Regions from separate parts of the Micromonospora sp. DT229 genome, predicted to be linked through region 1. Evidence: predicted binding sites of a transcription regulator. Region 1 holds the regulator's gene; each other region holds the start of a gene.
The links. The regulator HrcA, encoded in region 1, represses chaperone genes, less so after heat shock. The targets are predictions, from matches to a motif close to GGTTNGCACNCTCNNNNNGAGNGTGCNAACC.

Region 2: groES (co-chaperone GroES) is a predicted target of HrcA. The motif match lies at 5,986-6,016, and genes of this name have one in related genera.
Region 3: groL (chaperonin GroEL) is a predicted target of HrcA. The motif match lies at 7,933-7,963, and genes of this name have one in related genera.

The regions. Positions count from the first base shown of each region.
Region 1 covers NZ_JBNCLD010000016.1:81,503-91,322, forward strand. The annotation lists partial or broken gene ACLQ2T_RS22360 (LAGLIDADG family homing endonuclease) at 1-359, opposite strand, end outside; partial or broken gene ACLQ2T_RS22365 (PhoH family protein) at 567-1,313, opposite strand; gene ACLQ2T_RS22370 (serine hydrolase domain-containing protein) at 1,474-2,826, opposite strand; gene ACLQ2T_RS22375 (histidine triad nucleotide-binding protein) at 2,871-3,233, opposite strand; gene ACLQ2T_RS22380 (SDR family NAD(P)-dependent oxidoreductase) at 3,328-4,089, shown strand; gene ACLQ2T_RS22385 (16S rRNA (uracil(1498)-N(3))-methyltransferase) at 4,140-4,874, opposite strand; gene dnaJ (molecular chaperone DnaJ) at 4,888-6,033, opposite strand; gene hrcA (heat-inducible transcriptional repressor HrcA) at 6,104-7,126, opposite strand; gene ACLQ2T_RS22400 (DUF4870 domain-containing protein) at 7,334-7,933, shown strand; gene hemW (radical SAM family heme chaperone HemW) at 7,941-9,164, opposite strand; gene ACLQ2T_RS22410 (enoyl-CoA hydratase-related protein) at 9,185-9,820, shown strand, end outside.
Region 2 covers NZ_JBNCLD010000002.1:15,678-25,497, reverse strand. The annotation lists gene ACLQ2T_RS02870 (ATP-binding cassette domain-containing protein) at 1-810, opposite strand, end outside; gene ACLQ2T_RS02865 (sugar ABC transporter substrate-binding protein) at 910-2,007, opposite strand; gene ybaK (Cys-tRNA(Pro) deacylase) at 2,494-2,973, opposite strand; partial or broken gene ACLQ2T_RS02855 (THUMP-like domain-containing protein) at 3,047-4,303, opposite strand; gene ACLQ2T_RS02850 (DUF397 domain-containing protein) at 4,780-4,989, opposite strand; gene ACLQ2T_RS02845 (helix-turn-helix domain-containing protein) at 4,980-5,780, opposite strand; gene groES (co-chaperone GroES) at 6,150-6,464, shown strand; gene groL (chaperonin GroEL) at 6,535-8,178, shown strand; gene ACLQ2T_RS02830 (hypothetical protein) at 8,247-9,467, opposite strand; gene ACLQ2T_RS02825 (WhiB family transcriptional regulator) at 9,536-9,820, opposite strand, start outside.
Region 3 covers NZ_JBNCLD010000002.1:305,083-314,902, forward strand. The annotation lists gene ACLQ2T_RS04240 (FAD-binding oxidoreductase) at 1-682, shown strand, start outside; gene ACLQ2T_RS04245 (hypothetical protein) at 686-1,186, opposite strand; gene ACLQ2T_RS04250 (glycerol-3-phosphate dehydrogenase/oxidase) at 1,272-3,089, opposite strand; gene ACLQ2T_RS04255 (S8 family serine peptidase) at 3,210-5,618, shown strand; gene ACLQ2T_RS04260 (hypothetical protein) at 5,821-6,060, shown strand; gene groL (chaperonin GroEL) at 6,114-7,736, opposite strand; gene ACLQ2T_RS04270 (hypothetical protein) at 8,011-8,925, opposite strand; gene ACLQ2T_RS04275 (cold-shock protein) at 9,391-9,594, opposite strand; gene ACLQ2T_RS04280 (GNAT family N-acetyltransferase) at 9,808-9,820, shown strand, end outside.

The sequences.
Region 1 (9,820 bases):
ACCTCGGGCACGAACTTGGTGCCCGACCTGGTCCCGGCCAGGCCCAGCTCACGGAGCGCGACCGTCACCGGGTTCGCGACGATCACCCCGCCCCGGTGCCCGTCGACGTGCCGCAGCACGTAGTCGTACTCGCTCTTGCGGACGAGTTCGATGCCGGCGAGCGCCGCTTCGAGAGCGTGGGCGAGTTCCGGATCCGCGGTGCTGAATCCGGGCGTCGTTCGCGACGAGATGGCACCGTCGCCGAGCAGCAGACCGAGCGCGTACGGGTCGAGCGGGACGTCCTGCGGCTCCATCTGCACGGGCGCCACGACCGGCAGCTCGTACCGGCGGGTGTGGCCCCGCCACTCCTGGCCGATCATTTCCTGCGTCTCGAGCGTGCGCCGACGTCCGCGTTGCTTGTCCTCTGCGGTAGCGACGGTCCAGAGGTGTTCGCCGCAGCACAGGGTGGAGGCCCCGTCTCCGGTGGTGACCCGGTAGACCTGCTTGGGCCCCTGCGGGTAGATGCCGATCACCGGGGTCGGCCTGCCGTTCGAGCCGATGACCAGGTCACCGACCTGAAGCGAACCGAACCGCTTGAACCCCTCCGGCGTGAGAACCCGCGCATCGTACGGCTGGGCCCGGCCCCTCATGTACGCCAGTGGGGCGACCTCGATGGTGCCCGCCGCCATCAGCTTCGGGATGGTCTCCGGGTCGAGCATGTCGTGCAGGGCGTCGTAGAGGGGGCGCAGGTACGGGTCGATCTTCTCGTTGAGGGTTCCGGGCAGGAAGCCCAGCCGCTCCCCCGCCTCGACGGCGGGCCGGGTCAGGATGATCCGGTTGATCTGCTTGGTCTGCAACGCCTGGACCGCCTTGGCCATGGCCAGGTAGGTCTTGCCGGTGCCGGCCGGGCCGATGCCGAAGACGATGGTGTGCGCGTCGATCGCGTCGACGTAGCGCTTCTGCCCGAGGGTCTTGGGCCGGATGGTGCGCCCACGCCGGGACAGGATGTTGAGGGTGAGCACCTCGGCGGGCCGTTCCGTGCCACCCTGCTCCAGCATGCCGACGGTACGCCGGACAGCATCAGTGGTCAGGGTCTCGCCTTTCTCGATGAGCTCGAGCAGTTCGCTGAAGATCCGCTCGGCGAGGGCGTTGTCGGCGGGCGCGCCGGTGAGGGTGATCTCGTTTCCCCGCACGTGCACGTCGCTGTTCACCGAGCGCTCGACCAGTCGAAGGATCTCGTCACCCGCGCCGAGCAGGTTCACCATGATCTTCGAGTCGGGGACGGTGATCCTGGTCTGCACCCGGGGTGGGCCGGGAGGTGGGGTGCCGGTCATAGGTCGGGCCGCGGGGCCCTACGCCACCTGCTCTCGATCTCGGTGCCGGGCCTGGCGCCACGGCGTGCTGACGTTACCTCCATCGTATCGGGTCGCCAGCTCGGACACGCTGCCCATTTCCGGTGGCACCACAGGCGCACAGAAGCGGAGGAAGCGGACATCAACGATCGATTCCGGCACGAAAGTCGTACCGGTCGAAGGTCTCCTGGTGCCGGGTGAACCGGTAGGTGGCCCAGTGCAGCCGGACCACCACACCGTCGTCGTCGCGGGTCAGCCGGAGCAGTTCGCCGACCTCCCGCCCGGCGACCGTACGGAACACGTCCGGCCGGTCCGGTAGCGGCGCGAAGACCGCAGGCGGCTTGCCCGGCGGGTCGTCCGCACCCCGGGCCTGAAGGGTCGCCTCCCGCCAACTGAACACGTACTCGAAGCCCTCACCCCACCAACGGCCGAGCAGCCCTCGCAGATGTGCGGGGGCCGGGTCGCCGGGGTGCCACGGGGTGATGTCGGCCGGATCGTGCTCGGCGGCGGCGGCGAGCAGCCGGTGCGGCAGGTCCAGCAGTTCCGCCGCGGTGCCCGAGGAGCCCAGCACGGCGGCGCCGAAGGCCGCCGGGGTGCCCTCGCCGCCGCGTCGGCCGTACACCCCGGCGAGGAACCCGGGCATGGCGCCGTCGTGCCCGACGTGCACCACCCGGTCGCCCTGGGGCACCAGGATCAGTCCCAGGCCGAAGCCGGCGTTCCAGACGGCCTCGTCGGTGACCGTGACCGGCCAGCGCATCTCCTCGACGGTGGCCGGGGCCAGCACCCGCCCGGTCGGGTCCAGCGCGGCCGGATCGGCCAGGAAGGCCGCCCAGCGGGCCATGTCGGTGGCGGTGCTCCACAGCTGCGCGGCGGGTCCGACGGCACCGAAGTCGGTCGGGGGCTCCGGATGCGCCTCATCGGAGTAGGCGTCGACCAGGTAGCCGGTGGCCGCCCGGGGACCGGGCGCAACCGTGGTGTCGGTCAGCCCGAGGGGGGTCAGCACCCGCTCGGTCAGCACCTCGGCCCAGGTTCCCCCGCGTACCTGCCCGACCAGTCGACCGAGCAGCGCCATGCCGAGGTTGGAGTAGTGGAACCGGCGGCCGGGCGGCAGCACCCGCTCGGCCCGGGTCAACTCGGCGAGCAGCCGGTCGGCGTCCGGCACCCGCAGGGTGTCCCAGACGTCGCCGTACGGCTCGCGTTGCAGGCCCGCGGTGTGCGACAACAGTCGGCGTACGGTCGACTCGCCGTGTGCCGGCAGGTCGAGGTGCCGGCCCACCGGATCGTCGAGGTCGAGCAGACCGTCGTCACGGCACTGCATGACCAGTACGGCGGTGAAGGTCTTGGTCACCGACCCGATCCGGAACCGGGTCCGGTCGTCCAGGACGGTGTCGTTGCCCGTGCCGCCGACCGTGCACGTCCAGGGCGCCCGGTCGGCCCGGTGCACGGCGGCCGCGACCGCCGGTACCCGGGCCTGCGCCTGGACCCGCCGGACCATCCGTTCCAGGTGCCCGGCGGCGGTGGTGCGGTCGGCGGCTGAACTCACGCCACGTCCCGGGCCAGCATCGGACCGAGCGGCGCACCGCCCAGCAGGTGGGCGTGTACGTGGAACACCTCCTGGCCGCCGTAGCCGCCGGTGTTGAACATCAACCGGAAGCCGTCACCGAGCAGCCCCTCGTCCTCGGCCACGGCGGCGGCGGTGGCCAGCACCTCACCGGCCAGGGCGGGGTCACCTTGGCCGAGGGTGGCCACGTCGGCGTAGTGCTCCTTCGGGATGACCAGCACGTGCACCGGGGCCTTCGGGTCGATGTCGCGGAAGGCGAGGGTGGTGGGGGTCTCCCGGACCACCGTGGCCGGGATCTCCCCGGCGACGATCCGACAGAACAGACAGTCAGCAGTACTCACCCCGGCAGTGTAAGGAAAGGACCCTGCTTAACGCCTCGGGTAGAGCAAGGGCCCCTTGTTAACACCACCGAGCAGGTACGGCAGGATGTCGCCCATGGCGGGACGGGCAGTGCTGGTCACGGGTGGTTCACGGGGCATCGGGCGGGCGGTGGTGCAGGCCTTCGCCGCCTCCGGCGACCGGGTGGCCATCCACCACCGCGACTCGGCGCAGTTGGCCGAGCAGTTGCGGGCCGAGCTGCCGGGCTCAGGCCATGTGGTGGTCCGCGCCGACCTGGCCGACCCCGACGCGGTACGGGCGATGGTCGACGAGGCCGCCGACCACCTGGACGGGCTGGACGTACTGGTCAACAACGCCGGCGTGTTCGGGCCGGCCGACCCGCCGCATCCCGTCTTCGGCAGCAGCTACGAGCAGTGGCGGCAACGCTGGCGTGAGGTCTGCGACACCAACCTGTTCGGGGCGGCCAACGCCGCCTGGTGCGCCGCCCAGCACATGCGCGCGCGAGGTGGGCGGATCATCAACGTCTCCTCGCGCGGCGCCTTCCGCGGCGAGCCGACCAATCCGGCGTACGGCGCCAGCAAGGCCGGTCTCAACGCGATGGCCCAGTCGCTGGCGGTGGCCCTGGCGCCGTACGGCATCGCGGTGGCCTCGGTGGCGCCCGGCTTCGTCGAGACGGACATGACCAACGAGCACCTGAAGGCTCCGCGGGGTGCGGCGATCCGGGCCCAGAGCCCCTTCGACCGGGTGGCCCGTCCCGAGGAGATCGCCGCGGCCGTGCACTGGCTGGCCAGCCCCGAGGCGGAGTGGGCCTCCGGCACCATCATCGACCTCAACGGCGCCTCCTACCTGCGCACCTGACCCCACACTCCCGGCTCTAGCCCCTCCCGCGCGCCAGGCAACGGACAGGTCTACCAGCGCAGGAGGCGGGTGGCCAGGACGGCCAGGGCGGCCACCCCGGCGGTGGAGGTACGTAGTACCGAGGGGCCCAGACGGACCGGGTGTGCGCCGGCCTCCTGGAAGGTCGCCAGCTCGGCCGGGGTGATGCCGCCCTCGGGGCCGACCACCAGCACGATCTCGCCCTGATCGGGCAACTCGACAGTGGTCAGCCGGTCGGTCGCCTCCTCGTGCAGGACGTATCCGGCGGCGGCGCCGGCGATCCGGCGGCTGACCGAGCCGGTGGACTCGTCCGGGGCGCCCGCCACCACCGGCAGCCACGCCCGGCGGGCCTGTTTCGCCGCCTCCCGGGCCGTGGCCACCCACTTGTCCCGGGCCCGTACCCCCCGGTCACCGCGCCACTGCGCCACCGAACGGCCGGCCGCCCAGGGGACGATCTCGTCCACTCCCGCCTCGGTCATCGCCTGTACGGCCAGTTCACCCCGGTCGCCCTTGGCGATGCCCTGCACCACCACCAGTCGGGGGTTCGCCGCATCGACGTACCCCCGACCGGTGATCTCGAGGTCGAGGGTGCCCCGGCCGACGGCGGTGACCACGGCGCTGGCCGTGCCGCCCCGACCGTCGCCGAGCAGCAGTTCCTCACCGACCCGCAGCCGTTGCACGGTGGCGGCGTGGTGCCCCTCGGGGCCGTCGAGCACCATCGAGTCGGCGACCGGCAGCGACTCGACCAGGAACAGTGGAGCGGACACGAGACGGGGCCGGTCAGGCGTGGCCGTTGAAGGCGTCGCGCATCCGGGAGAAGAAGCCGCCCTGCTTGGTCAGCTCGGCGACCTCCTCGCCGCGGGTCTTGGCGAAGTCGCGCAGCATCCGCTCCTGGTCGGCGTCGAGCTTGGTCGGGGTACGCACGTCGAGGTGGACGTACAGGTCACCACGACCGGTGCCACGCAGATGGGGTACGCCCCGGGCGCGCAGCCGCAGGGTGCTGCCCGGTTGGGTGCCCGCCTTGACGTCGACCGGCTCCTCACTGTCGAGGGTCTTGATGGTCAGCCGGGTGCCCAGCGCCGCGGCCGTCATCGGCACGGTGACCCGGCAGTGCAGATCGTCGCCCTTGCGGGAGAAGACGTCGTGGGGCCGCTCGTGGATCTCGACGTAGAGGTCACCGGCGGTACCACCGCCCGGACCGACCTCACCCTGCTGGGCCAGGCGGATCCGCATCCCGTCCTCCACCCCGGCCGGAATCTTCACCGTCAGCGACCGGCGGGTCCGGACCCGGCCGTCACCGGCACAGGTCGGGCAGGGGTGCGGAATGGTCGTGCCGTAGCCCTGACAGACCGTGCAGGGCCGGGCGGAGACCACCTGACCGAGGAAGGTGCGCTGCACCGACTGCACCTCACCCCGGCCACCGCACGCCTCGCAGGTGGCCAGATGGGTGCCGGCCGCGGTACCCGCACCGGAGCAGGTGCTGCACAGCACGGCGGTGTCCACCGTGATCGGTGCCTCCACCCCGAAGGCGGTCTCCTGGAGGTCCAGTTCCAGCCGCAGGATGGCGTCGGCACCGGGCCGGGTACGCGGTCGAGGTCCCCGGCCCGCGCCGGTCGCCCCGCCGAAGAAGGCGTCCATGATGTCCTGGAAGCCGACGAAGGGACCGGCGCCACCGGGCCCGCCCGGTCCACCGGCACCGCCGCCGCCCGGGGCCAACGGGTCGCCACCGAGGTCGACGATCTGCCGCTTCCGATCGTCCGAGAGGACCTCGTACGCGGCGTTGATGTCCTTGAACTTCTCCTGTGCCTCCGGGTCCGGATTGACATCCGGGTGGAATTGCCGCGCCAGCTTGCGGTAGGCGCGCTTGATCTCGTCATCGGAGGCTCCTCGGCTGACGCCGAGAATGCCGTAGTAGTCCCTGGCCACTGCGTTCCGTGTCCTCGTGTTCGTCTCGCATTACGCCGGTCGGCGGCAGCCCACCGTCGGCCCTGACTGATCAGTTCTGGGCCAGCAGCTCGCCCACGTAGCGTGCCACGGCCCTCACCGTGGCGATGGTCCCGGGGTAGTCCATCCGGGTCGGCCCCAGTACGCCCATTCCCCCGACAATGGTCTCCCCCGGTCCGTAGCCGGTGCTGACCACGGAGGCCGCCCGCAGGTTGTCGATCTTGTTCTCGTCCCCGATGCGCACCCGTAGTGTGCTCGGCTCAACCTCGCCGATGAGTTTGAGCAGGACGACCTCCTCCTCGAGGGCCTCCAGGATCGGCCGCAGTGAACCTTGGAAGTCCAGCAGGCCACCGCGGGCCAGGTTGGCGGTGCCGGCCAGCGCGATCCGCTCCTCGTGCCGCTCGACCAGTGTCTCCAGCAGCACGGTGGACAGGGTGGTCATGGCCAGCCGCAGGTGCGGTCCACATTCGTCGATGAGGGTCTGCACCAGGGGCGGGGTCTCCGACAGCTGGATGCCGACCAGCTTCTCGTTGGCCGTCCGGCGCAGGTCCAGCACGTCGTCGGCGGCGATCGGGGCGGGCAGTTCGACCAGCCGCTGCTCGACCCGCCCGGTGTCGGTGATCACGACCAGCATCAGTCGGGTGGTCGAGATGGGCACCAGTTCCAGGTGGCGTACCCGGGAGCGGGCCAGGCTGGGGTACTGCACCACGGCGACCTGCCGGGTCAGTTGAGCCAGCAGCCGCACGGTGCGGTGCACCACGTCGTCGAGGTCCACCGCCCCGGCCAGGAACCGCTCGATCGCCCGGCGTTCGGCCGGGCTGAGCGGCTTGACCCGGCTCAACCGGTCGACGAAGAGCCGGTAGCCGCGGTCGGTGGGCACCCGGCCGGCACTGGTGTGCGGCTGCCGGATGTAGCCCTCCTCCTCCAGCACGGCCATGTCGTTTCTGACGGTGGCCGGCGAGACGCCGAGCTGGTGCCGCTCGACCAACGCCTTGCTGCCGACCGGCTCCTGGGTGGCGACGTAGTCCTCGACAATCGCCCGCAGTACGGCGAGCTTGCGGTCGTCGAGACCCATCTCCCACCTCCTGTCGCAGGTCAGTGTCGAGCGTCACCGCCGCCGAAGGGCGCCCTGGCACTCGACTGTAGCGAGTGCCAGTCTACGTCGAGGCCCCCCGACCGCGCGATGATCAAGAAGTGGAGCTGTCCGAGGGCCGATCGGAGAGGTGACACGCACCGGTGTCGCTATGGTGCGCCATTGCCGCCTGCACCTACGGTGAGCTCCATGACCGAACCACCTCGTCCCCCAGATTACGGCGACGATCCCACCGCCCCGGTTTCCGGATCGTCTGGCCAGGGCGGCTACCCGCCGCCCGGCGGTTATCCCCCGCCCGGTGGCTACCCACCCCCGGGTGACCAGCCTCCCTCGGCCGACTATCCGCCCCCGGGTGGTTATCCGCCGCCCGGCGGCTACCCTCCGCCCGGTGTCGGTTACCCGACCGGGGGCTACGGCGCGCCGGGGGGCGGGTACGGCACCAACGAGGACAAGACCTGGACGCTCATCGCCCACTTCGGCGGGCCGCTCGGCGTGGTCGTCGGTGGTGGCCTGCTCGGCTGGGTGGCGCCGCTGATCGCGAACATGACCCGTGGACAGCAGTCCCCGACGGTGCGGGCACACGCCGTCGCGGCCCTCAACTTCCAGCTCACCTGGGCGGTCGTCGGGCTGCTGAGCTGGGTGCTCACCGCGATCACCTGCGGCATTCTGTTCTTCGTCCCGATGCTGGTCTGGGTCGTGCCGTTGATCTTCGGCATCATCGGCGGGGTCAAGGCCAACGAAGGCGTCCTCTACCGCTACCCGATGAGCTACTCCTTCGTGAAGGGCTGATCGGCAGCTAGGGCAGCAGGTCACGCACCACGGCGTCGGCGAGCAGCCGGCCGCGCAGGGTCAGCACCGCGCGGCCGGCGGCGTAGTCGGGCGCGGCCAGCAGGCCGTCGGTCACCGCCCGCGCCGCAGCCGCCCGACCGGGGCCGTCCAGGACCTCCAGGGGCAGTCCCTCGGCCAGCCGCAGCCGGAGCATGACCTCCTCCATCCGGGCCTCGTCGGGGGTCAGCACCTCCCGGGCCAGGCCGGGTGACCGACCGGCGGCCAGGCGTTGGGCGTACGCGGTGGGGTGTTTGACGTTCCACCAGCGCACCCCACCGACATGGCTGTGCGCCCCCGGTCCTAGGCCCCACCAGTCCCCGCCGGTCCAGTAGAGCAGGTTGTGCCGGCACCGGGCCGACGGCGTACGGGCCCAGTTGGACACCTCGTACCAGGAGAAGCCGGCCGCGTCGAGGGCGGCCTCGGCGGCCAGGTAGCGGTCCGCGGCGACGTCGTCGTCCGGGTACGGCAGCTCCCCCCGACGCATCCGCGCGGCCAGCCGGGTGCCGTCCTCGACGATCAGGGCGTACGCGCTGACATGGTCGACCCCCGCCGTCACGACCTGCTCCAGGGAGGCGGCGAAGTCCTCCGGGCGCTCCCCCGGCGTTCCGTAGATCAGATCCAGGTTGACGTGGTCGAACCCGGCCTCGCGGGCCTCCAGGGCGGCGGCCGTGGCCCGGCCGGCGCTGTGCCGGCGGTCGAGCACGGCGAGCACCCCCGGGGCGACCGACTGCATGCCCAGCGAGATCCGGGTGTAGCCGGCGGCCCGCAGCTCCTTCAGGGAGGCCGGGGTGACCGACTCCGGGTTGGCCTCGGTGGTCACCTCGGCGTCGGCGGCCAGCCCCCAGGTGCGGTCGATGGCGTCGAGGATGCGGGCCAGGTCGTCGGCGGGCAGCAGGGTGGGGGTCCCCCCGCCGACGAAGACGGTCTCCACTCGGCGGGGCGGGCGGTCGCCCAGCACCCGCGCGGCGAGCGCCAACTCGGCCAGCACGGTGTCGGCGTAGCTGTCCCGGCTCGCGCCGCCGCCCAACTCCTCCGCGGTGTAGGTGTTGAAGTCGCAGTAGCCGCAGCGACTGGCGCAGAAGGGCACGTGCACGTACACCCCGAAGCCGCCCTCATCGACTCTGTTCAGGGCGGAGGTGGGCAGCGACCCGTCGACCGGGACGGGTTCGCCTGCTGGAAGGACGCCGGGCATGGCCACTAGTGTGCCCTCCCATGACCTCTCCCGACGCGCTGGTGCGGGTCACCACGGCCCGCGGGGTGAGCACCCTCACCCTGGACAGCCCACACAACCGCAATGCGCTCTCCACCCCGTTGATGACCGAACTGCTGGCCGGGCTGCGCGCCGCGGTCGCCGACGACACCGTCCGGGTGATCGTGCTGGACCACACCGGCCCGGTCTTCTGTTCCGGGGCGGACCTGAAGGAGACGGCGGCGGCGTACGCCAGCGGAACCGTGCCCGCCGGCATGCTGGGTGAGGTTCTGGCGGCCGTCTGGGAGTGCCCCAAGCCCGTGCTGGCCCGGGTGGCCGGCCCGGCCCGGGCCGGAGGTCTGGGCCTGATCGCGGCGGCCGACCTGGCGGTCTGCGCCGCCGAGGCCACCTTCGCCTTCACCGAGGTACGCATCGGGGTGATCCCGGCGGTGATCTCGGCGACCGTGCTGCCTCGGCTGCATCCTCGGGCGGCGGCCGAGCTGTACCTGACCGGGGACACCTTCGACGGCCTGCGGGCGGCGCAGATCGGTCTGGTCACCGCTGCGGTGCCGGGGCAGGAGTTGGACGCCGCGGTGCAGCGCTACTGCGACTCCCTGGTACGCGGTGCCCCTTCGGCGTTGGCCGGGGCCAAGGAGCTG
Region 2 (9,820 bases), on a different contig from region 1:
GCCTCCAGTGGTGCTGTCGGCCGGCGCCGCGCCGTTGCCGTTGACGCCCGGGTCGGCGGCGAGTCCCAGCTCGCCGGAGCGGCCGGCGGTGATCAGCTCGACCACCTGGGCGTGCGTGATGTCAGTGGTCCTCACCTGGGCGACCATCTGGCCGAGGTAGAGCGCGGCGATGCGGTCGGAGACGGCGAAGACGTCGTTCATGTTGTGCGAGATGAGGACGACGGCCAGGCCGTTGTCGGCCAGCCGGCGAACGAGTTCGAGGACCTGGGCGGTCTGCGCGACGCCGAGCGCGGCGGTCGGCTCGTCCAGGATCACCAGCTTGCTGTTCCAGAGCACCGCCTTGGCGATCGCCACGGTCTGGCGCTGACCACCGGAGAGGCTGGAGACGTGCTGGCGCAGGGACTTGACGGTGCGTACGGAGAGCCCGGCCAGGGTCTCCGCGGCCATCTGTTCCATCGTCGGCTCGTCCAGCACGATGCCGTTGCGCTTCTCCCGCCCGAGGAACATGTTCTGCACGATGTCGAGGTTGTCGCAGAGCGCCAGATCCTGATAGACGACCTCGATGCCGAGTGAGGCGGCGTCCCGCGGGCTGTTGATGGTCACCGGTCGACCGTCGAAGACGAACTCGCCGGCATCGGTGGAGTAGATGCCGCTGATGCACTTGACCAGGGTCGACTTGCCGGCACCGTTGTCACCGACGAGGGCGGTGACCTCGCCCGGGTAGGCGGCGAAGGCGACGTCACGCAGCACCTGGACGGGACCGAAGCTCTTGTCGATCCCGCGTAGCTCCAGCAGTGGGGTCGCGGACACGGGGTTCTCCTTATTCCACGGAGGCGATCGGGGCCCGTCCAGCGACGCCGCCCGGTACGGGATTGCCGTACCGGGCGGCGTCGCTTCGGCGGGGACGGGTCAGCTGATGCCCGCGTCGGTGCAGAGCTTGGCGTAGTCGCCGGTGCAGATCTGCTCCTTGGTCACGTAGCCGTCGGCGATGACGTCCTTGACGTTCTCCTTGTAGATCGCCGCCGGGGTGAGCAGGACGGCGGGCACGTCGCGGTTGCCCTCCGGGTCCCGGACCGTCTGGCCGGTCTCCTTGCGCTCGCCCTTGGCCAGCGCGATGGCCAGCTCGGCGGCGGCGTCCGCCTCCTTCTTGACCGCCTTGTAGACCGTCATGCACTGGTCACCGGCGAGGATGTTCTGCAGGGCCTGCGGGTCGGCGTCCTGCCCGGTCACCGGGACCTTGCCGTTGAGGTTGTTCTTCTTCAGCACCGAGATGGCGGCGTTGCCGAGGCCGTCGTTCGCGGAGAGCACGCCGTCGATCTTGCCGCCGGTCTTGGTGAGCTGCTGCTCGAAGATGGTCGCGGCCTGCGTGTTGTCCCAGTCCGGCACGGAGTCGTCGGCGGCCTTGGTGTACTCGCCGGAGTCGAACTTCGGCTTGAGGACCGAGTCGTAGCCCTCCTTGAACAGGGTCGCGTTGTTGTCGGTCGGCGAGCCGTTGAGGTAGGCGATCGCCGGCTTCTCCGCCTTCGCGTCGGTGAGGCACTTGACCAGGCCCTCGCCCTGGAGCTTGCCGACGGCCACGTTGTCGAAGCTGACGTAGTACTCCGCCGAGCCGCCGAGGGTCAGGCGGTCGTAGTCGATGGTGGCGACACCCTGGGACTTGGCCTTGTCCAGGACGGCCTTGCCGGTGCCGGAGTCCAGGTTGACGATCATCAGCACGGTGACGCCGTTGGTGATCATCTGGTCGGCGAGGGTCTGGAAGGCGTTCTTGTCGCCCTGCGCGTTCTGGATGATCGCTTCGATGCCCGCGGCCTTGAACGCCTCCCCAAGGAACTTGCGGTCCGCGCTCTCCCAACGGACCGAGGAGCTGCTGTCCGGCAGGATCACGCCGATCTTCGGGGTCTTGCCGGAGCCGCCGCCGGCCTGGTCGCCGGAGTCGTCGCCGCAGGCCGTCAGGCTGCCGAGGGCGAGCAGGCCCACGGCGCTGACGGCGAGGAAGCCCTTGCGCATGTGCAGGGTCCTTTCGAGAGTGGGAAGGTGTCGGTGTGTCGATGGCGTTCTTTTGTTGTGCCCGGCAACGTATTGCGCCCCGAGCCGTCGGCACAAGGGCGCGGCGGGGGCTAGTTTGTTGTCGGCGGTAACAATTCGGCAACGTCGAAGACACCTCCGCTCGCCGGTGTCCCGAGATGGTCGACCCGGCCGTGTCCCGGGTGGTCGACCCGGCGGTGTCTCGGGTGATCGACACCGTTTCGGCGAAGTGGCGGTAATCGACCGGCAGGGATACCGCCGTTGCGGCGTAACGGTGGTGGGCCTCACCCGGTGGTGGCCCCGGCCCGGTAGTGGGCCTCGGCCCGGCGGCGGGCTGTCTCAGCGGGCCTCAGCTGGCGGCGGGCCTCAGCTGGCGGCGGGCCTCGGCCGGTGGCGGGCCTCGGCCGGTGGCGGGCCTCGGGCGGTGGCGGGCCTCGGGCGGTGGCGGGCTCGGCCCGGTGGTGGGCCTCAGGCGGTGGCGAGGGCGGCGGTGTGGGCGTCGGTGAGGGCGACCAGGTCGGTCGGGGCCAGCTCCACCTGAAGGCCGCGCCGACCAGCCGAGACGTACACCGTGTCGTGCTCCAGGGCGGAGGCGTCGAGCACCGTGGGCAGCCGCTTCCGTTGCCCCAGCGGGCTGATGCCGCCGCGTACGTACCCGGTGGCGCGTTCGGCCGCCCCACGATCGGCAAGTGTGGCCCGCTTGCCACCGACTGCCGCGGCCAGTGCCTTGAGGTCCAGTTCCCCGGTGACCGGCACGATCGCCACGGTGAGAGCGCCGTCCACCTCGGTCACCAGGGTCTTGAAGACCCGGCCGGGTGCCACCCCGAGGGCGGCGGCGACCAGGGCACCGTAGTTCGGTGACTCCGCCGGGACGTCGTACGAATGGGTGCGATGGGCGATGCCGCGCTTGGCCAGCAACACCGTCGCCGGCGTACCCCGTCCCGTCATGTGCGCCAACCTAACCCCGACCCGGAGCCCGGGATCTCCCGGGTAGTCCCTGCCCAGGCGGTGGGGTTCAGAGGACCGGCTGGCAGACCAGCACGGTCGGGGCACCGGCCACCCGGGTCAGCACCAGGCTGGCCGGCTGGTCACCGGTCAGGCGCAGGTCGTGCCGGAGTCGTTCCGGTTCCAGCGCGGAGCCGCGCTTGAGGATCTCCACCCGGCCGATCCGGCGCTCCCGCAGCAGGGCCCGCAGGCGCTTGAGCGAGAACGGCAGCACCTCGGTCACCTCCAGACAGCGGGCGTACGGCGTCGGGGTCGGCGTGTCGGCGTAGAGGTAGGCGATGCTCGGGTCGGCCAGGGTGGCATCCAACTGGGCGGCCAGTTCGGCGACCAGGTGGGCACGTACTACCGCAGAGTCGGGGTCGTACACGAAGCGGCCCACCGCCCCGACCGGCGCCTCCTCCCGACCCGACCCGACGAGCTCGTGCACCCTGGTCCCCTCGACCTGGTGAGTGCCGTTGGTCTGGTGATAGGAAGGGGCCCTTCTACTACCGGAGGCGTTAAGAAGGGGCCCTTCCTTCACGACGGTTGCGCGGCGGGGGGTTTGGGCCAGCGGGCCGCACCAGAGGGCGGCCTCGACCAGGTCGCCGCCGACACTCACCCACTCCGCCTCGGCACCGGCGGGGATGAGGGCGTGATCGAGACCGGGGGCCACCTTCACCACCGTGTACGGCACCCGTTCGGCGAGTCCGGTGACGAAGTCCCACGGCGGCGAGTACGCCTTCGGGTCGAAGATCCGGCGTCCGGTACCGGCTCGACGTCGGGCCGGATCACAGAAGACCCCCTCGACCCGGGTCACGTCGAACGCGGTCGCGTCGCCGCACTCGACGGTGAACAGCTCGGCCAGCCCGGCGGCCTCCGCGTTCGCCTCTGCCAGGGCGGCGGTGAGGGGGTCGGCCTCCACCCCGTACACGCGGATGCCGGCACGGGCGGCGGCGAGGGCGTCGGCTCCCAACCCGCAGCCCAGGTCGGCGAGGCTGGTCACCCCGGCCTCGCGCAGCCGGTGCGTGCGGCGTTCCGCGACCACCTTGCGGGTGGCCTGCTCCAGGCCGGGCCGGGTGAAGAACATGCCGCTGGCCGCCGTACCGAACTTGCCCACTGCTCGCCGGCGCAGTTCCGCCTGGGTCAGGGCTGCCGCCGCCAGCCCGGCCGGAATCCCGGCCGAGCGCAGCGCCACCGCCGCGGCCAGGGGATCGCCCCCGGCCACCCGGGCCGCCGCCGCGAGGGCGGCCGACCCTTCAGGGGTACGCAGGGCGGCAAGCTGCTCCAGATCCACCCGCCCATTGTCCCGGCCCACCAATCGCCCTCACCCAACCGGCCCGGCTCGCCCCGGCCCGGCTTGGCCCGCCCCGGCCCGGCTTGGCCCGGCTTGGCTCGGCCCGGCTCGGCCCGGCTCGGCCCGGCTCGGCCCGGCTCGGCCCGGCTCGGCCCGGCCCGGCTCGGCTCGGCCCGGCTCGGCCCGGCTCGGCCCGGCTTGGCCCGGCCCGGCTTGGCCCGGCCCGGCTTGGCCCGGCCCGGCTTGGCCCGGCTCGGCTTGGCCCGGCTCGGCTCGCCCCGGCCCGGCTTGGCTGGTCCGTCCGGCTCGGGCTGGCCAGCTTGATCGACTCCGTTACGCCGTAATGGCGGTATCCGGGCGCGAGGGTTACCGCCATTACGGCGTAACGGAGTCGATCACGCGCTCCACACACCCGAGGGCCGGGGTGAGGGAGTCGATCGCGGCTCCACACCGCCGGGACGGGGTGGGGGAGTGGATCACGTCCTGGGTGGCCGGGAGGGAGTGGGGTGGTGGGAGGTGATGAAGGCGCGCCAACTGGTGGGGGTGAAGGCGAGCACCGGGCCGGTCGGGTCCTTGCTGTCGCGTACGGCGATCACGTCGGGCAGGTTGTCGGCGACCTCGACGCAGGCCCCGCCGTTGGCGTTGCTGCGGGAGGACTTGCGCCAGGTGGCACGGGTCAGGTCCATGACTTCGCCACTTCCTCGATCAGGCGGGCGGTCTGCCGGCGCGGCAGCGCCTCACCAGCCACAGTCTCCCAGCGCCGCCCCAGTGCGGCAAGGTCGTTCGGGCTGTCCACGGTGTGCCCGCGCAGTTGGTTGTCCAGGTGGGCCACCTCGGTGCCGTCGGCGAGCCGGGCCAGCACGAAGGGACCATGAAGCCCGATGTACCAGGGAGTCGCGGCCGGAATGATCCGCACCTGGACGAATGGCCGGTCGGCAAGGGCACGCAGGTGCTCACATTGCTCGACCATGGTCGCCCGGTCGCCGACCTGCCGACGCAGCGCCTGCTCGTCCAGGATCGCGATGAGGTGCGGTGGCTCGTCGCGACTGAGCACCTCCTGCCGGGCCATCCGGGCCAGCACCCGCTTCTCGACCTCCTCGTCGGTCAGCGGCGAACCTGCTCGCAGCATCTCCCGGGCGTACGCCTCGGTCTGGAGCAGGCCCGGCACCACGGCCGGGTCGTACCAGCGCAGCGAGACGGCCTCCCGTTCGATCTCACCCCACGGCCGGAACCAGTCCGGCTCGGCGTGCAGGCGGATCAGCTCCAGCATCCCGACGAAGAGGCCACCGGTCTCCAGCACCTTGTCGAACCGGGCCAGGTAGTCCGCGCTGAGCTGGCTCTGCCCGAGCTCGATCGCGCTGATCGAGGAGGGGGCGTAGTTGATCAACTTGCTCAGGTCCTCCTGGCTGAGCCCGCGTGTCTTGCGGGCCCGGCGTAACTGGTCCCGGAGAAACCCCAGGGTCGGTACCTCGGTCATGCCGTCTCCCTCCGTGATGTGGTCGTGCCGCACCGTAGGCAATCGGCTGGCCGGATGGAAGACAGAACCGGCATGTTGCGGTAACCCCTGGCGAAGGAGTGGAGAACAGGTGGCGGGGATGGCGAAAAGCTGGCGGAAAGATGGCGACACGAGGGGTGGTCGTTGGCACTCTCCTTGACGGAGTGCTAGCCGGGGCATAACCTGCGATTAGCACTCTCACCCTGAGGGTGCCAACGCTCGGGCCTTCGTGTCCGGGTGTTGAACGCCAGGCGGACCGGCACCCGCGACGACGGCCCCGCCCGGTGGCATGTGGCAGATTGACGCTGGTCGGCACGCCGACCGGTAACGAAACCAGTACCCCAGGAGGGTATGCCCGTGACTACCGCGACCAAGGTTGCGATCAAGCCGCTCGAGGACCGGATCCTGGTCCAGGCGAACGAGGCTGAGACCACCACTGCGTCGGGCATCGTGATTCCCGACACCGCCAAGGAGAAGCCGCAGGAGGGCACCGTCCTCGCTGTCGGCCCGGGTCGTTTCGACGACGACGGTGACCGGATCCCGATGGACGTCAAGGTCGGCGACACCGTCCTCTACTCGAAGTACGGCGGCACCGAGGTCAAGTACGCCGGCGAGGAGTACCTGGTGCTCTCCGCCCGCGACGTCCTCGCGATCATCGAGAAGTAAGCAACCGATCAGTGTCGTTGCCCCGGACCGGCTCGCCGGGCCGGGGCAACGTCGCTTCGAAGGGACATACATGGCGAAGATCCTGAGCTTCTCGGATGACGCCCGGCACCATCTGGAGCACGGTGTCAACGCGCTCGCGAACGCGGTAAAGGTCACTCTCGGGCCGCGAGGGCGCAACGTCGTCCTGGACAAGAAATTCGGTGTGCCGACGATCACCAACGATGGTGTGACCATCGCCAAGGAGATCGAGCTCACCAACCCCTACGAGAACCTCGGTGCGCAGCTGGTCAAGGAGGTGGCGACCAAGACCAACGACGTCGCCGGCGACGGGACCACCACCGCCACCGTGCTGGCCCAGGCGATGGTCCGCGAGGGTCTGCGCAACGTGACCGCTGGTGCCAACCCGGCCGGTCTCAAGCGGGGCATCGACGCCGCCGCGGCCAAGGTCTCCGAGGCCCTGCTCGGCAAGGCCGTCGAGGTCTCCGACAAGAAGTCCGTCGCCCACGTCGCGACGATCTCGGCCCAGGACGCCACCATCGGCGAGCTGATCGCCGAGGCGATGGAGAAGGTCGGCCGGGACGGTGTGATCACCGTCGAGGAGGGCTCCGCCCTGCACACCGAGCTGGAGGTCACCGAGGGACTCCAGTTCGACAAGGGCTTCATCTCGCCGAACTTCGTCACCGACGCGGAGGCGCAGGAGTCCGTCCTGGAGGACGCGTACATCCTGATCACCACGCAGAAGATCTCGGCGATCGAGGAGCTGCTGCCGCTGCTGGAGAAGGTCCTCCAGAACAACAAGCCGCTGCTGATCGTCGCCGAGGACGTCGAGGGTCAGGCGCTGTCCACCCTGGTGGTCAACTCGATCCGCAAGACCCTGAAGGTCTGCGCGGTCAAGGCCCCCGGCTTCGGTGACCGCCGCAAGGCGATGCTCCAGGACATGGCGATCCTCACCGGCGCCGAGCTGGTCGCCCCCGAGCTGGGCTACAAGCTCGACCAGGTCGGCCTGGAGGTGCTCGGCACCGCCCGGCGCATCGTGGTCGACAAGGAGAACACCACAGTCGTCGACGGCGGCGGGCAGGCCAGCGAGGTCTCCGACCGGGTCGCCCAGATCCGCAAGGAGATCGAGGCTTCGGACTCCGACTGGGACCGGGAGAAGCTGGCCGAGCGGCTGGCCAAGCTCTCCGGCGGCATCGCCGTGGTCAAGGTCGGCGCGGCCACCGAGGTCGAGATGAAGGAGCGCAAGCACCGCATCGAGGACGCCATCGCCGCGACCAAGGCCGCGGTCGAGGAGGGTACGGTGCCCGGCGGTGGCGCCGCCCTGGCCCAGATCCTGCCGGTGCTCGACGACGACCTCGGCTTCACCGGTGACGAGAAGGTCGGTGTGTCGATCGTGCGCAAGGCGCTGGTCGAGCCGCTGCGCTGGATCGCGCAGAACGCCGGGCACGACGGGTACGTCGTGGTGCAGAAGGTCACCGAGGGCAAGTGGGGCCACGGCCTCGACGCCGCCATCGGCGACTACGTGGACCTGACCGCCTCCGGCATCATCGACCCGGTCAAGGTGACCCGCAACGCGGTCACCAACGCCGCCTCGATCGCCGGCCTGCTGCTGACCACGGAGAGCCTCGTGGTGGAGAAGCCCAAGGAGGCGGAAGCCGCCGCCGCTGGTCACGGCCACGGTCACGGCCACAGCCACCAGCACGGCCCGGGCTTCTGAGCAGTCCGCGACACGGTACGGCGGGTGCGCCGCTCCCCCGGAGCACCCGCCGTACCGCGTGACGACTGTCAGCTGCCGGGCACCTCCCGCCAGGCGACCTCGGGGTCGAGCAGGGGTGTCCAGGAGGGGTGATATTCCGGTGCCCGACGGGCCAGCTCCGACCGCAGGTCGGTGAGGCTCAGGGTGTAGCGCTTGGCCGGGAACCAGTCCGGCCAGGAGTCGTGGCGCCGCTCGACGGTGTAGCCGTCGGTCGTGGTCGCCAGCCGAAGGAAGAACCAACGCCCGTACTGCGGGTGGGTCTCCGCCTTCCGCAACGCGCGTACCGAGTGGGTGATCTCGTCGAACCCCGCCCAGTCGGTCTGCCGCCCGGCGAGGGCACGCGGCGGTCGAGGGCCCGGCTGGGTGCCGAGGCTGCTGTCGGTGACCCCGACGATCAGGGTGCAGCAACCATCCTCGGCGGGCGCCTGTGCGCGTACCAGGTCCACCAGGGCCGCCAACTCCGCTCCCGGCGTCGGCTCGGGCCGTTGCCGCTCCGGCTCCTCGCGCATCGCGGAGCGCACCAACTCCTCGTGGCCGTCCTCACTGAGCACCCGGATCCGGCGGGGCGGGACGATGGTGCCGGCCGGTACCACCGGCGGGGCCCCGCTGCCGGGGGTGATCCCGGCAGCCTGCGCGACCGTCATGGCGGCGGTCAGGTTCACGGTGTCGGCCGGCAGCCGACCCAGTAGCCCGTCCAGGTCCGCCACCTCCAGGGCACCGGTTTCGGCCGCGGCGAGCAGCCGGGTGGCGGCCTCGGCGACCGCCGACCGCTCGGCCGGGTCGTCCCGCTCGTGTTTGCCCCAATCGAAGACCATCTCGCCGAGCTGCTGCCGGGCCCGCTCGGGGTCGAGCACCGCACGGGCGATGGCGAGCAGGCCGTCCGGCAGATCCTCCTCCGGGTACCCCACCCGGGACCAGGTGCCGTTCTCGTACCAGTAGACGAAGCCGAGCTGGTCCTCGCCCTGCCAACGGACCAACTCCGGCCAGGGCAACCAGGCCGGGGCGTCGGCGAGCAGGTCGATCGAGGGCGTGAGGTGCACGGTCTCGCTGTACTCGTGGTCGTAGCCGAAGATCACCGCCCGCCCACCCTCGACGAGGACCAGTCGGCACCAGTTTCCGCCGTGGTCGTCGTGGTGGGCGCCATCGTCGGCACACCTGTGGACATCGTCGACACCCAGGGCGGACAGGGCGCTGGCGAACAGGGCCCAGCGGTTCCAGACCAGTCCGGGCGCGGGGAGATCGAGTGACATCACGCCATGGTGCCGCAAGCACGCTGCCGCGCCCTGAACAGGGCGCGGCAGCGGTGGTTACGGGTGGATCAGGCGACGTTGCGTTGGGTGGGGAGGGTCGACCGGTGGCTGCTGCCCAGCCGGGCCTCCAGCCGGGCCACGTCCACCCGGGTCTGTCGACGGTCGGCGAGATCCTCCCAGCCGACCGCCAGCAGCCGCAGCCGCTCGGATTCGCTGAAGCCGCCCCACACCCCGTACGGCTCCCGCACGGTCAGGGCGTGCGCGGCGCACTCGGCCCGTACCGGGCAGGCGCGGCAGACGGCCTTGGCTCCCGACTCCCGGCGCAGCCGCGACGAGCCCCGCTCGCCGTCTGG
Region 3 (9,820 bases), on a different contig from region 1:
GATCGCCGCCCAGGGCCTCTCCCCCAGCCTGCTGGAACTGCTCGACCGCACCCATCTGGTGGCGATCGAGGCGTACCGGCCGATGGGGTTGCGGACCGACGCCGAGGCGCTGCTGCTGGCCGCCGCCGACACCGGCCCCCGGGCCGCCGAGGACCTGGCCGAACTGGCCGCGGTCTGCACTGCGGCCGGCGCCGAGCAGGTGTACGCGGCCACCGACGCGACGGAGGCCGCCGCCCTGTTGCAGGCCCGCCGGCTGGCCCATCCGGCGATGGAGAAGTACGCCGCCGAGGCCTACCCGGGCGGCAACGGCGGACTGATCATCGACGACCTGGCGGTGCCCCGGGGTGCCCTGGCCGCCCTCCTCGACGGGGTGTCCCGGATCGCGGCCGAGTGCGCGGTGCCGATCGGGGTCGTCGGCCACGCCGGGGACGGCAACATGCACCCCAACATCGTGGTGGACCGTGCCGACCCGGCCAGCCTGGAACGCGGCCGGCGGGCCTTCGACGAGATCATGCGCCTCGGCCTGGAACTCGGCGGCACCTGCACCGGTGAGCACGGGGTCGGTCTGCTCAAGCGGGACTGGCTGGCCCGGGAGATCGGGCCGGTAGGGGTACGGGTGCACCAGGCGATCAAGTCCGCCCTCGACCCGGCCGGTCTGCTCAACCCCGGCAAGGTGCTCTGAGACTCAGGGCGCGGTGAGCTGCGCGGGGGTGTTCTGGGTGAGCAGCAGCAGGATCTCCTCCGCCACCGGCGGGCGCACCTCCCCGGGGCAGTCCTGGGAGGTGATCAACCCGGCGGTGGTCAACAGGCTGGAGGTCAGGGCCCCGATGCAGGTGACCTTGTAGCCGCGGGCCTCGTCGGTCTCCATCACCAGCGCCGGATCGGCCAGCAGGAGTTGCAGCCGTTCCGAGTGCTCCTGGCTCAGGGTGCCCGTGGAGGTCACCCCGTCGCCCGCGCAGTCGACGCACTCCCAGCGCCCGTCCGGCTCCACGTTCAGAGTGCGCAGCGGGCCGTCCGTACCCTCGTTCTGCAACAGGCTGACCCGCAGCTTGCCGCTGGTGGCGGAGGCCGCCTCGCCGGCCGCCGCCGGTTGGCGTTGGTCGCCGAACGGGGCGCACCCGACGAGGGCGACCGCCAGCAGGGCGGAAGCGGAGCCGGTAGCCAACCGTGACCAGGAAAGCGCCATCACGCGCGGAACTTACCTCACCGTAGGTAGCGCGCGTAACCCGTCAGGTGGACATCTACCGTGAACACTGCCCTAAATGGACTCCTCAGCGCGCCAGCCCGGCGTCGTCGACACCTCGGTCTGCGGCGTAACCTCGCACGTCCGGGGCACCGAGCAGGGCCGCGTCGGCGGTCGCGTCGTCCGGCATCAACTGCGACTGACGTTCCGCCATCACCCGGGCCCGGTAATGCGCCACCTCCCGGGCCCGCCGGTCGGCGTCCCACCCCAGCACGGCGCCCATCAACTCGGCCGCGTGCTCGGCCGACTCCAACCCCCGGTGGTTGGTCTCGAAGGAGATCCGGGTCCGCCGGGTCAGCACGTCCTCCAGGTGCAGCGCGCCCTCGGCCCGGGCCGCGTAGGTCACCTCGGCCGCCAGGTACTCCGGTGCCCCCGCCAACGGGGAGGCCAGCAGCGGATCGGCGTCGATCAGGGCCAGCAGGTCCAGGGTCAGACTGCCGTAGCGTTCCAACAGGTGCTCCACCACACCGACCGGCAGCCCGTGCCGGCGGGCCAGGTCGGCCCGGTCCCGCCACATGGCCGCGTACCCGTCGGCACCGAGCAACGGCAGATCAGCCGTACGCGAGGGCCGCTGCCAGCCGAGCCGGCGGACCGCCCGGTCGACCACGTCGGCGGCCATCACCCGGTAGGTCGTGTACTTGCCCCCGGCGACCAGCAGCAGTCCGAGCATCGGTTCGATGACGGCGTGTTCCCGGGAGAGCTTGGAGGTGGAGTCGGCCTCGCCGGCCAGCAACGGACGCAGCCCAGCGTAGACCCCCTCGATGTCGGCCGTGGTCAGCGGCCGGTCCAGCACGGTGTTGACCTGCCGCAGCAGGTATTCGATGTCGCTGGCGGAGGCCGCCGGGTGGGAACGGTCCAGCCGCCAGTCGGTGTCCGTGGTCCCGATGATCCAGTGCCCACCCCAGGGAATGACGAACAGCACGCTGGTCGCCGTGCGCAGGATCAACCCGGTGTCGCCGGTGATCGCCGAGCGGGGCACCACCAGGTGCACCCCCTTGGAGGCCCGTACCCGGACGCCCGGCCGCAGCCCGACGTCGTTGAGCATCCGGGACATGTCATCGGTCCACACCCCGGTGGCGGCGATCACCGACCGGGCCTGCACCTCGAACTCCGCCTCCGGGGAACCCTCCGGTGCCTCCAGGTCACGCACCCGGACCCCGGTCACCTCCCGGGCCTGCCGGATCAGCCCGACCGCCCGGGCACTGCTCACCACGGTCGCGCCCATGCTGGCGGCCGTACGGGCCAGGGTGACCACCAACCGGGCGTCGTCCACCTGCCCGTCGTAGTAGCGGATCGCACCGGCCAGCCCTTCGGCCCGCAGACTCGGGAAGACCCGGCGGGCACCCTCCCGACTCAGATGCCGGTGCAGCGGCATCCCCCGGCCACCACCGAACAGACCCGCGAAGGCGTCGTACGCGGCCACCCCGGCGCCGTAGTAGGCCCGTCGGATGATCCGGGCGGGCAGACCGCGTACGCCTTCGGCGGCGGGCAGCGGCACCAGGAAGGGCACCGGGCGTACCAGGTGCGGCGCCAATCGGGTGGCCAGCAGCCCTCGCTCGGTCAACGCCTCGTGCACCAGGTGGAGCTCCAACTGCTCCAGGTAGCGCAGGCCACCGTGGATCAGTTTGCTGGACCGGCTGGAGGTGCCGGCCGCGAAGTCCCGCGCCTCCACCAGGGCGACCTTCAGGCCCCGGGAGGCGGCGTCGACGGCCGCCCCGGCACCGGTCACACCCCCGCCGATGACCAGCACATCGAAGCGTTCACTCCGCAGCCGACGCAGGTCATCAGCCCGGCGGGAGGGGGAGAGTTGCCCGGCGACGGATCGCGGCAGATGTGGATCGCGCATCGCTCCACGGTAGCCCTCCGGTCGCAGCAGCGACCTTCGCCGCCGGGGCGGGCCGGTTCCTGCCCCCGCTCTCGTGCCGAGGCCAGAGCCGGGGTGCAGCCCGCGTCGTAGGGTGTGCGGATGCGGGCGGACTACTCATCCGGCGCCCCGGGCAGCCCCTGGACGGTCGTCGCCGCGGTCCTGGTCGGATGCGGCACGGTCGCCGTCACCGTCGCGTCCCAGGCCGGTGGATGGGCCATCGACCAGATCATGCTGATCGCCGCCCTGGACCGGGTGGCCCTGCTCTGGCCGCTGGCCAGCCTGATCACCGCCCTGGCGATCGGTACGGCCACCCTGCCGCTGGCCATGGTGCCCCGCTCGGCGGCGGTCCGGGGGACCGGTCGGGCCTGGCTGGCCGGCGCCCTGGCCCTGGCGGTGCTCGGGCTGCTGCGCGCGATCCCACCGGTGCACCACGAGGCGTACCTCGCCGCGCTGGCGATCACGGCCACCCTGCTGACCCTGGCGGCCCGGTGGGTGTCACGGCGGCTGGGCCGCACCGAGCAGTGGGGTGCACCCGCGCAACCGGCCCTCCCGCGGCTGTCCGTGGCCACCCGGCTAGCGGTGGCCGCCGGGCTGGCCCTGCTGCTGCCCTGGGTCTGGGTCGGTGCCCTCGGTGGCCTGCTGGAGACCCTCCTCGCCGGGTTGGCCGCCGCGGCCGTCGGGGCGCTGGCGGCGGCGCTGCTCGATGCCCGGTTCTGGGGCCACTTCACCGGCGACCGGTCGCCCCGGCCGGTGCGGCTGGTCCTGCTGGGCGGACTGGTCGCCGGGGTGGTGCTGTTGCTGGTCGGGGCCGGCACCGGCCAGTCCGGTGCCCAGTTGCCGCTGCTGGTGGCGCTGCCCCCGGTGGGCTTCGCGCTGGCCGCCCTGCACGCGCTGGCCCAGCGCGCCCCTGGGATCGCAGGCCGTACCTCGACCGCCTGGCTGGTCGGGCTCACCGTGTTCGGTCCGTTGGCCTTCACCGACCCGGAGGAGATCAGCCTGCTGCTGGCCACCTCCCGGGACCTGCCCTTCTGGGTCGCGGTGGCCGCCGGTGCCGGGCTGGTCGTCGCGCTCGTGCTGGCTGTCGCGTACGGCCTGCTGCTGGCCCGACCGGCGGCCCGCCCGCCACGCCCGGCGGTGGCCGGGCTGACCGCCCTGGCCCTGTTGATCGCGGTCGTCGGGGTCGGTGCCGCTGCCGGCCAACCCGGCCTGCACGGCGAGCGACTCTTCGTGATGCTGCGCGAGCAGGCCGATCTCACCGGACTGCCGACCGGCACGGGCAAGGCGGGCCGTGACCTCCGTGCCGACGAGGTCTACCGACGCCTGGTGGCCACCGCCGAGCGCACCCAGGCCGACCTGCGCCGCGACCTGCGCCGACTGCGGCTGGGCCACACCCCCTACTACCTGGTCAACGCGGTCGAGGTGGACGGCGGGCCGGGGGTACGGGCCTGGCTGGCCGGCCGACCCGAAGTGGCCAGGGTGCTGGTCAGTCAGCGGCTGCGGCCGTTGCCCTCCCCCGCGCAATCCTCCTCCGGTCAGGCCCCGGCGCCCACCGAACCACCCTGGAACATCACCATGATCGGTGCCGACCGGGTCTGGTCCGAGCTGCGGACCACCGGAGCCGGGGTGACGGTGGGCAGTTCCGACTCCGGGGTCGACGGGGAGCACCCGGCCCTCGCCGGGAACTTCCGGGGCGGCGACGATTCCTGGTTCGATCCCTGGAACGGCACCCGGAGCCCGACCGACCGCAGTGGACACGGCACCCACACGACCGGCAGCGCGGTCGGGCAGGGCGGCATCGGGGTAGCCCCCGGGGCCAGCTGGGTGGGTTGCGTCAATCTGGACCGCAACCTCGGCAATCCGGCCGCCTACCTGGACTGCCTCCAGTTCATGCTGGCGCCCTTCCCGTCCGGCGGTGACCCCTTCACGGATGGTCGTCCGGCCCGGGCCCCGGAGATCCTGACCAACTCGTGGGGTTGCCCGCCGATCGAGGGTTGCGACCCGGCAGCCCTACGGCCGGCCACGGACGCCTTGGAGGCCGCGGGAATCCTGGTCGTAGCGGCGGCCGGCAACAGTGGCCCGTTCTGCCGCTCGGTGCAGGACCCGCCCGCGCCGTACCCGGACGTGCTCACGGTCGGTGCGGTGGACCAGCAGCGCCGGGTAACCGCCTTCTCCTCCCGTGGCCCGACCTCCACCGGCGCCGCCAAGCCGGACCTGATGGCCCCCGGAGCGGAGGTGCTCTCCGCGATGCCCGGCGGCGGGTACGCCAGGCTGGACGGCACCTCCATGGCCACCCCCCAGGTGGCGGGGGTGGTCGCGCTGATGTGGTCGGCCAATCCGGACCTGGTCGGCGATCTGGACCGGACCCGGCAACTGCTGCGGGCCACGGCCACCGACGTGCAGGCCGGTACCGACTCGGGAGAGCGGACCGACGCCTGCGGTGGCAGGCAGAACGTGATCGGCGCCGGCCTGGTGGACGCCTACGCGGCCGTGCGGGCCGCCCGCGACTGACCTCACCCAACGTGAGCGCCCTTCGCCAAGGGGTCACAAGATGTTCGCTAGCGTGGGGGCATCAGCACTCCACCATGAGTGGCCTTCGTGCCGCTGCACCTCGGATCAGACATAGCATGTGAACCGCACATAAGCGCTTATAGCACCGTTCACCCGCCCAGATCATCGACGCCCCCTACCGTTTCGGATAGAGGAGGCAGCCATGACCACGGACGACGATCAGGCCCACGAGGCGTCGCCTGTCAGCTGGGTCCCGGTTGAACTGCCGGGCACACTTCCGATCGACCGGCTGGACTACGGCGACGCCGAGCAGCTGGCGGAGATGACCGGGACGGCCGAACCACCCGAGGAGCCACTGATCCTGGTGGACGAGCCGGTGCCGCACCGCCCACCGTACGACCGGGCGCAGAAGCGGCGTAACCAGCGCCCGTTGCCGAGATGACGAGAAGGGCGGACCGCTGACGCGGCCCGCCCTTCTCGGCGTTGGAGCTGGACTCAGAAGTCCATGTCCCCGCCACCCGGGCCAGCCGGGGCGGCCGGGGTCTTCTCCGGCTTGTCCGCCACCACAGCCTCGGTGGTGAGGAACAGCGCGGCGATCGACGCGGCGTTCTGCAGCGCCGAACGGGTCACCTTGGCCGGGTCGATGATGCCGGCGGCCAGCAGGTCGACGTACTCGCCGCTGGCGGCGTTGAGGCCGTGACCCGCGTCGAGGTTGCGAACCCGCTCCACCACGACGCCGCCCTCAAGGCCGGCGTTGACGGCGATCTGCCGCAGCGGGGCGTCCAGCGCGATCTTGACGATCTGCGCGCCGGTCGCCTCGTCGCCGGTCAGGTCCAGCTTGTCGAAGGCGGTCTTGCCGGCCTGCACCAGCGCGACGCCACCACCCGGGACGATGCCCTCCTCGACAGCGGCCTTGGCGTTGCGGACGGCGTCCTCGATGCGGTGCTTGCGCTCCTTGAGCTCGACCTCGGTGGCCGCGCCGACCTTGATCACCGCAACACCGCCGGCCAGCTTGGCCAGACGCTCCTGCAGCTTCTCCCGGTCGTAGTCGGAGTCGCTCTTGTCGATCTCGGCCCGGATCTGGTTCACCCGGCCCTGGATCTGCTCGGCGTCACCGGCACCGTCGACGATGGTGGTCTCGTCCTTGGTCACCACGACCTTGCGGGCGCGGCCCAGCATGTCGAGACCGGCGGCGTCCAGCTTGAGGCCGACCTCCTCGCTGATGACCTGACCACCGGTGAGGATGGCGATGTCGGTCAGCATGGCCTTGCGGCGGTCACCGAAGCCCGGCGCCTTGACGGCGACCGACTTGAAGGTGCCCCGGACCTTGTTGACCACCAGGGTGGCCAGGGCCTCGCCCTCCAGGTCCTCGGCGATGATCAGCAGCGGCTTGCCCGACTGCATGACCTTCTCCAGGATCGGGAGCAGGTCCTTGACCGAGGAGATCTTGCTGTTGGCGATCAGGATGTACGGGTCGTCGAAGACGGCCTCCATACGCTCCGGGTCGGTCATGAAGTAGGCCGAGATGTAGCCCTTGTCGAAGCGCATACCCTCGGTGAGCTCCAGCTCCAGCCCGAAGGTGTTGCTCTCCTCGACGGTGATGACGCCTTCCTTGCCGACCTTGTCCATCGCCTCGGCGATGATCTCGCCGACGGTGTTGTCACCGGCGGAGATGGAGGCGGTGGAGGCGATCTGCTCCTTGGTCTCGACGTCCTTGGCGAGCTTCAGCAGCTCCTCCGAGACGCTGGCCACGGCAGCCTCGATGCCCCGCTTCAGGGCCATCGGGTTGGCACCGGCGGCCACGTTGCGCAGACCCTCGCGCACGAGAGCCTGGGCCAGGACGGTCGCCGTCGTCGTGCCGTCACCGGCCACGTCGTCGGTCTTCTTGGCGACCTCCTTGACCAGCTCAGCGCCGATCTTCTCGTACGGGTCCTCGAGCTCGATCTCCTTGGCGATGCTCACACCATCGTTGGTGATGGTGGGGGCACCCCACTTCTTCTCGAGCACCACGTTGCGGCCCTTGGGGCCGAGCGTCACCTTCACGGCGTCGGCGAGCTGGTTCATGCCCCGCTCGAGGCCGCGGCGCGCCTCTTCGTCGAACGCGATCATCTTGGCCATACGGCGTTGTCCTCCTGGACACTCACGGGCCACCCGAGTGTGTGCCCCGGATGAACCGTCTGGTGTACGCACCTTGGGACGTCGCCACCTGGCGACGACGACGTCTCCTCGGCCGGGCCGGATAGCCCGCGACGACCGGCCACGTGCTCACCCGTAGTTATGCCACGAGTGCGACCGCAGCCCCACCGTCCCGACCAGTTGGCACTCACGCCATGCGAGTGCCAATGACTTGTTTAGCACTCTCACCTGCCGAGTGCAAGCACGATGGCCCGGCTCAGCCGAGTTCGGCAGCCAGTTGCCCGCTGTTCACCGGCCCCTCGTGCGCCCGCTGCTCGGCGTACGTGACCAGCAGCCCGACCAGTTGAGCCAGGTAGGCCGGCAGCCCCAGCAGGGCCGCCCCGCTGATCGCCAGAACCGCACCGACGGCGGTGTCCATGGCGGCGAGGGGTTCGGTGCCGAACGGGGTCAGCCCCGCCGCCTCCACCATGCTGACGGCGATCCCGAGGGCGATCACCGCCCCGCCCGTCAGTGCCACCCGGCCGAGCAGCAGCCCCAGCCGGTCACGCAACATCCGGTGGGAGCGACCGATCGGGTCACGGCGCTCGAACAGGTACACCGGGCCGGCCATGGCCAGCGCGAAGGCCGCGTAGACACCGGGCAGGAAGCAGAGACAGAAGCCGAGGGTCATGATCAAAGTGAAGATCAACGTCCAGCCCCAGAGGCCCAGCGCCCGGCGCAGGCCATAACCGAAGGCGCCGCCGAGGGTGACATGCTCGCCGGCCGCCTGTCGGGTGACCACCCAGGTGCCGGCGGCCCAGCCGACGCACTGCACCAGCCCGAAGATCAGACTTCCGCCGAGCAGCACCACCAGCCACATGGCCAGGTCGATCCCGAAGTTGGCGGGCAGGGCCGTGGAGTCGGCGGTGAGTTCGGCATCCCACCGGGCCGAGGGATCGAAGATCAGCCCGAGCACCGACAGCGCCACCGCCGGCAGCACCTGGGTCACCAGGAGAATCGGCAACAGCAGCTGCCAACCCCGGCGCACCGCACCCAGGCAGCGGGCGAACCACGCACCCAGCCCCACCCCGGGCGGGGTGACCAGGGGATCGGCCGGGTCGAACCCGTGCGCCGCCGGGTCGTACCAGCCATGGAAGGGCTGCCCCGGATAGGCCGCCTGACCCGGATACACCGGCTGACCTGGATACACCGGCTGACCCGGATAGGGCGACTGGGCCGGATACACCGGTTGGTTCGGATAGGGCGGCTGACCTGGGTACCACGGTTGGGCCGGCGGGACTGGCTGGCCGGAATAGCCGGGATGGGGTGGTGGGCTACCCGCTGGCGGGACCCCGGGCTGACCGGACCCACCAGGGGGCGGTGGCGAGAACGGGCCGACCCCGGCCGGATCCGCGGGCGGTGAGGCAGGCGTGGTCGGGTCAGTGGGCTGCCAACCGGAGGCGCCGACAGACGGCGGCGGTTCCTCAGGCGACGAATGCGGCGGACCTGCCGGGGGTGGCTGGTCGGACATGAACCCTCCTCAGCGACAGCTGGATCCGGTCCATGATCTTCCCTTGTGAGGTTTCCGTCCCGCAGCCCCCCTCCGGCCGCGACCACGCACCCGTGCCGGCGATCTGCCGGCTTGGGTGGGATGCACTCAGGCGATGAGGCGTACCCGCTCCGCCTGGGGCCCCTTCTGGCCCTGGGCGATCTCGAACTCCACCCGCTGGCCGTCGTCCAGCGCCTTGTAGCCGTCCATCTCGATCGCGGAGAAGTGGACGAATACGTCCTGCCCGCCGTCGACGGCGATGAAGCCGTAGCCCTTTTCAGCGTTGAACCACTTCACGGTGCCCTGTGCCACGGTGTTGTCCTCACTCTGCACGGCGTTCCACTACCCGGGGCCGGCGGCACGCCGGATCACCCGGAAACTCACCCACTCGGCAGTCATCGACGACCGCGGAATAGGGTGACCGAAATCGCACGGTACACGAAGCGTGACGACGGCGCACGACCGCAAATCGGGCATAATCCGAGTAGCCACATCGTCGCCTGTCATTGTGATAGGTATGCGGACATGATCAGCGCTC